2 regions of the Lactobacillus sp. WILCCON 0059 genome follow, and region 2 is predicted to be linked to the other one. Evidence: predicted binding sites of a transcription regulator. Region 2 holds the regulator's gene; the other holds the start of a gene.
What was found. Region 2 encodes HrcA, which represses chaperone genes, less so after heat shock. Its sites were predicted from a motif close to TTAGCACTCNNNNNNNNNGAGTGCTAA; they were not measured.
Positions count from the first base shown of each region.

Region 1 (3,415 bases), 300 kb from region 2:
CGCAAAAAGAGCCCAGCTTTGAGCTGGACCCTTCTTACAGTAATTCTTGTGTGTGTTAAATTTCAGTATTTTACATCATGCCTGGTTGAGCAGGGGCTGCTTCAGGCTTGTCTTCAGGAATTTCTGCCACAACTGCTTCAGTGGTCAGCAAAAGACCAGCGATTGAAGCGGCGTTTTGCAGAGCTGACCGGGTCACCTTGGTTGGGTCGATGATCCCTTCGTCGATCATGTTGACATACTTGTCTTCAGCAGCGTTGTAGCCGACTTCCGGGTCAGCCTTGCGCAGGTGGTCAACAATGACTGAGCCTTCTTTACCGGCGTTTTCAGCGATTTGGCGAACTGGAGCGGTCAAGGCCCGGGCCACGATGTTGATCCCGGTTTGTTCATCAGCAGTGTCACCCTTGGTTGCCTTAACGGCTTCTTCAACGTTGACCAAGGCAGTACCACCACCAGCTACGTAGCCTTCGTCAACAGCTGCGCGGGTAGCGTTCAAGGCGTCTTCTACCCGGTAGCGGCGTTCCTTGAGTTCAGTTTCAGTAGCAGCGCCGACGTGGATTACGGCTACGCCGCCAGCCAGCTTGGCCAGACGTTCTTGCAGCTTCTTCTTGTCAAAGTCTGAAGTCGTGTCTTCGATTTGCTTTCTGATGGTGTCAACTCGTTCTTGGATGGCTTCCTTGTCACCAGAGCCGTCAACGATAGTAGTTGAGTCCTTGGTGATGGTTACCCGGCGGGCTTGACCCAATTGGCTGAGCTGGGTGTCCTTGAGTTCCAGGCCCAGGTCTTCAGAAATAACCGTACCGCCAGTCAAAGCAGCGATGTCAGCCAGTTGTTCCTTGCGGCGGTCACCAAAGCCAGGAGCCTTAACCGCAACAACGTTGAAGGTACCGCGGATCTTGTTCAAAACAAGAGTTGGCAAAGCTTCGCCAGTCACGTCGTCAGCGATGATCAAGAGAGCGCGGCCTTGTTGCACGATTTCTTGCAGCATTGGCAAGATGTCTTGGATGTTGGAAATCTTCTTGTCAGTGATCAAGATGTATGGGTTATCCAAGTCCGCTTCCATCTTGTCGTTGTCAGTTACCATGTATTGGGACAGGTAGCCGCGGTCGAATTGCATCCCTTCAACCACGCTCAGTTCAGTTTCAATCCCGCGAGAGTCTTCAATAGTGATGACGCCGTCGTTGCCGACCTTTTCCATGGCTTCAGCGATCAAGTCACCGATTTCCTTTGAAGCACTTGAAATTGAAGCAACTTGGGCGATTTGGTCCCGGCTGGAAACTTCGTGGCTGTTCTTGTGCAATTGGTCAACGGCTGCTTGGGTAGCCTTTTCGATCCCGCGGCGGATGCCAACTGGGTTGGCACCGGCAACCACGTTCTTCATGCCTTCTTGCACGATAGCTTGGGTCAAAACAGTGGCAGTGGTCGTACCGTCACCGGCGATGTCGTTGGTCTTTGAAGCAGCTTCAGCCACCAGCTTGGCCCCCATGTTTTCGTAGTGGTCTTCCAGTTCAATTGCCTTGGCGATCGTCACGCCGTCGTTGGTAATCGTTGGGTTGCCGTAGCTTTGTTCCAAAACGACGTTTCTGCCCTTAGGCCCCAAAGTCGTCTTGACCGTGTTGGCCAGCTTGTCAACCCCGTTTAAAAGTGAACGTCTTGCGTCTTCTGAAAACTTAATGTCTTTTGCCATTTTTTAATTTGCACTCCTTAAATTACTTAACGATTGCCAAAATGTCTTTTTCATGAAGGACTAAGTATTCCTTGCCTTCGTACTTGACCTTGGTGCCAGAATACTTATCGTATAAAACTTCATCGCCCTCTTGGACGGTCATAGGAAGCTTGCTGCCATCTTCAGCGTACAGGCCGCCGCCTACGGCAACAACCTTGCCTTGAGTTGGCTTTTCCTTAGCGTTGGAAGCAAGTACGATGCCACCAACGGTTTGTTCTTCAGCTTCTTTAACTTCAACGATCACGCGATCTCCAATTGGTTGTAACACGTTATTCCCTCCTGAAATTAATTGTCTTTAGAAATTCTTTAGCACTCATCTTGATCAAGTGCTAACTTACAACTATGATAATAATCCCTTTTTCCAAAAAAGGCAAGAGAAAAATAGCACTTTTTAGGCGAGAGTGCTAAAAAGTGCTGTTTTCCTTATTTATTCGTGTTGTCCATGGCCTTCTTCCGCTCTTCCAGCTGCTTTTTGATCATTTCGTCAGAGTCGAGGAAGTAGATCAAGGTCTGCAATTCGGTAGCCAGGTCGACGTTTTGGATCCGGACCCCATTTGGAGCTGACAGGCGGATTGGGGTAAAGTTCATGATCCCCTTGATCCCGGCTTCAATCATTTCATCAGCCGTCTTCTGGGCCGTAGCCTGGGGAACGGTCAAGATGGCGATCCGGATCTGCTGGTCAGCGATCTGCTGCTTCATTTCATCCATTGAGTAGACCGGCACCCCTTGGGTGATCTTGCCAGTGATTTCCGGGTTGATGTCAAAGGCGCAGGAAATTCTGATATTGTTGCTGCGCTTGAAGTTGTAGTTCAAAAGAGCGTGGCCCAGGTTGCCGACCCCGACCAGGGCAACGTTGGTCAAAGTGTCCTGGTTGAGGATCTTCTTAAAGAAGCTGAGCAGGTTCTTGACGTCATAGCCGTAGCCCCGCTTGCCCAGGGCGCCGAAGTAGGAAAAGTCCCGGCGGATTGAAGCGCTGTCGACTTGGACGGCTTCAGCCAGTTCAGTTGAAGAAACCTTGTCTTTGCCTTCATCATTCAAAAGAAGCAAGTAGCGGTAATATAGCGGCAATCTTTTGGCAGTAGCCTTGGGAATTCTAAATTTGTTGTTCATAAAAGATGCCTCCGTCTGATTAGTTATTTGTGAATGTGAATCTGTAATCAATCATCTATTATGATACCCGCTTTTACTAGTCTTTGGCAAGTCGTATTTTCACAATATTTGCCATAAAATCCTTTTCATCGAATTTTTTCACAAATCAATTGAAGGAGCCTGGCTCTTTTTAAAGCTGGGAAAGAAAGGAAAAATCTGCTGAAAATCATTGCCAAAGCCGTCAGCCGGGCCTTTGCATGGTACAATGTTTCAAGGTGAAAAAATATGATAATAGCACAAGGACACAATTTGGAGCAACGCTTTGGGGCTGCTCCTATATTCAGCAAGGTTAACTTTTCAATTGAAAACAATGCCCGGATCGGTCTGGTCGGGCCAAACGGGGCCGGGAAAACGACCCTTTTAAAGATCATGACCGGCCGCCAGGAGGCCAGCCAGGGCGAATTTACCGTCAACAAGGGGATCGAACTCGGCTACATCGCCCAGGAGCACGACTTTGACGAAAAGAAGTCGATCTGGGAAGAGATGCTGACGGTCTTCCAGCCCTTGATCGACCAGGGCCAGCAGCTGGAAAAGCTGCAGTAT
Region 1 is NZ_JBUBHN010000001.1:1,732,836-1,736,250, forward strand. It holds gene groL (chaperonin GroEL) at 71-1,684, opposite strand; gene groES (co-chaperone GroES) at 1,707-1,991, opposite strand; gene ACYVUT_RS08115 (redox-sensing transcriptional repressor Rex) at 2,147-2,833, opposite strand; gene ACYVUT_RS08120 (ABC-F family ATP-binding cassette domain-containing protein) at 3,098-3,415, shown strand, end outside.
Region 1: a site for HrcA is predicted at 2,030-2,056, ahead of groES (co-chaperone GroES). Genes of this name have one in related genera too.

Region 2 (3,415 bases):
GGGTCAAGGACTTTGAGTACTTGAACAGTCCGGAGGAAAAGGCCTACGAAATGTCCAAGATCGGGGTCGACTACCTGGTGATTCTCAAGTTCACTCCGGAATTCAGCCACCTGGCTCCCCAGGCCTTCGTTGATGAGATCATCATGGGCCTTAAGGCAGACACGGTTGTTGCCGGCTTTGACTACAGCTATGGCCCAAAGGACGTGGCCAACATGGAAAATCTGCCGGTTTTTGCCAAGGGCCGCTTTGACATCAAGGTGGTGCCAAAGCAGATTTTTGCCGGGGAAAAAATTGGCTCAACCGAAATCCGTAAGGCTATTAAAAGCGGCAATCTCCGCTTGGCTACAGAATTGTTGGGTCACCCGTATCTAACTAGCGGCAAGGTCGTCCACGGCTTCAGAAACGGCCACAAGCTAGGCTTTCCAACCGCGAATCTGGAATTGGCCTGGCCAAAAGTGTTGCCGAAAATCGGCGTCTACGCGACCATGACCCAGGTGGGGGACAGCTGGTACCAGTCGATGACCAGCGTCGGCTACAATGTCACTTTCAATGATGAGAAGAAGATTTACATCGAATCCAACATCTTTGATTTTGACCAGGACATCTATGGCGAGCAGATCACCATTGCCTGGTACAAGTACTTGCGCGGGGAAGAAAAGTTTGCCGACATGGAAGCTTTAAGCGAGCAGCTGAAGCTGGACCAGGTCGCCAGTGAAAACTATTTTAGTTCCTTAATTGGACAGTAAAAAACGGTCTTTGAAAAGAGACCGTTTTTTTGCGGGATTTTTTTTAGCATTCTCCTTGACTAACTGCTAATTTCTTGTTAATCTATACCATGTTAGCACATGAAAGATGTGAGTGCTAAAAGTGAGGGCGATGTTATGTTGACCGAACGTCAAGAACTTATTCTCAAGACAATTATTCAGGACTTCACCAAGACGCATGAGCCGGTCGGCTCAAAGACAGTCATGAATCAATTGCCGATTAAAGTGTCCAGCGCGACTATCCGCAATGAGATGGCGGTCCTGGAAGAGCATGGCTTGATTGAAAAGACCCACTCCTCCAGCGGCCGGGTGCCATCGACTGAGGGTTACCGCTACTACCTGGACAATTTGGTGCAGCCCCTGCAGCTGCCGGAAGAAATTTACAATCAAATTGGCTACCAGTTTGACCAGCCGTTCAACCAAGTGGACGAGATCGTCAAGGAAGCTGCCAAGATCCTGTCGGACTTGACTGACTACACGGCCTTCGCTGAAGGCCCCGAAGTCAAGAATGTCAGCATTACGGGCTTCAGAATCGTGCCCCTGGCACCCCGGCAGGTCATGGCAATTCTGGTAACCAGCGATGGCAGTGTCAAGAACCAGCTTTACACCTTGCCGCGGCACATCTCAGGGGATGAAATTGAACAAGCTGTCCGCTTGATCAACGACCAGCTGGTCGGCAAGAATTTAAGCGAAATCAACAAGCAGACCTTTGAGCAATTGTCCAGCTCTAATATCGTCGGCAAGAATGCTCCGGAATTTCTGGAGCTTCTGGAAGCCGTCATTAAAGACGCGGCAAGTGAGCAGCTGTACGTTGACGGTCAGCTGAACCTGCTCAATAATACAGAAAACAGCGATTTAAAAGACATCAAGTCGCTTTATGAACTGATCAATTCCAGCTCTTTAGCTGATGAACTGATCGATCTGAGTGACAGTCCCGGCCATTATCCAGTTCATGTCCGCTTAGGGACGGAATTGCAAAACGACCTGCTGAAGGATTTCAGCCTGGTGACGGCTGAATACAGCGTCGGCCGCTATGGCCGGGGAACGATCGCCCTCTTGGGGCCGAGAAATATGCCTTACTCGGAAATGATTGGCTTGATGGAATACTTCCGCCAGGAACTGGCCCGCAAGTTGTTAGATTACTATGGCAGATTTAAATAAGGAGGTTTGTCGTGAGCAAAGAAGAATTTCCAAGTGAGAAGGATTTGCCGCAAGAAGACCAGGAAAAGCAAGCCAAGCCAGCTGAAGCTGACAAGGCAGGCGTAAAAGAAGACAAAAAGGTAAGTGGCGACAAGGAAAAGGCTGACAAGGCAGCTGATTCAGAACTGGACCAGCTCAAGGCTGAAGTTGCCGCTTTGACCCAGAAGAACAAGGACCTGGAAGACAAGTACTTAAGAAGCGAAGCTGAGATTCAAAATGCCCAGCGCCGCTACAGCAAGGAAAGAGCCAACCTGGTCAAGTATGAGTCCCAGCGCTTGGGCAAGGATATCCTGGCCAGCGTGGACAACTTGGAAAGAGCCCTCCAGGTCAAGGCCGACGACGAGGCTTCCAGCCAGCTGAAGAAGGGGATCGAAATGACCCTGGAAGGCCTGGTCAGAGCCTTGAAGGATAACGGCATTGAAGAAATCAAGGCTGACGGTGAAAAGTTTGATCCGACATTGCACCAGGCGGTCCAAAGCGTACCGGCTGAAAATGATGATCAAAAAGACCATGTCGTCCAGGTCCTGCAAAAGGGCTATGTCTACAAGGACCGGACCCTGCGGCCAGCCATGGTTGTGGTTGCCCAGTAAGGCAATTTTTTAACAAAGCAATAAACAAGCAAAAATAATACAAAGGAGATAAAAGACAATGTCTAAAGTTATTGGGATTGACTTAGGTACCACCAACTCAGCAGTTGCGGTTTTGGAAGGCAAGGAACCAAAGATTATTACCAACCCGGAAGGCGCCAGAACTACCCCTTCAGTAGTTGCCTTCAAGGACGGCGAAATTCAAGTCGGTGAAGTTGCCAAGCGGCAAGCCATCACCAACCCGAATACTATTGTTTCCATCAAGCGGCACATGGGCGAAAGTGACTACAAGGTCAAGGTTGGCGACAAGGCTTACACCCCACAGGAAATTTCAGCCATGATCTTGCAATACATCAAGAAGTTCTCAGAAGACTACCTTGGTGAACCTGTAACTGACGCGGTTATCACTGTTCCAGCCTACTTCAACGACGCACAACGGCAAGCAACCAAGGATGCCGGCAAGATCGCGGGCTTGAACGTGCAACGGATCATCAACGAACCAACTGCTTCAGCTTTGGCCTACGGCTTGGACAAGGATGAAGACGACGAAACTGTTTTGGTTTACGACCTTGGTGGTGGTACTTTCGACGTTTCCGTTTTGCAATTGGGCGATGGCGTCTTCCAAGTTCTGTCAACCAACGGTGACACTCACCTGGGTGGGGACGACTTCGACAACAAGATCATCGACTGGCTGGTTGACGGCTTCAAGCAAGAAAACGGCGTTGACCTGTCCAAGGACAAGATGGCAATGCAGCGTTTGAAGGACGCGGCTGAAAAGGCCAAGAAGGACTTGTCAGGCGTATCTTCAACCCACATTTCTCTTCCATTCATCTCCGCTGGTGAAGCAGGTCCTCTGCACCTGGA
Region 2 is NZ_JBUBHN010000001.1:1,436,171-1,439,585, reverse strand. It holds gene ribF (riboflavin biosynthesis protein RibF) at 1-746, shown strand, start outside; gene hrcA (heat-inducible transcriptional repressor HrcA) at 882-1,925, shown strand; gene grpE (nucleotide exchange factor GrpE) at 1,937-2,554, shown strand; gene dnaK (molecular chaperone DnaK) at 2,613-3,415, shown strand, end outside.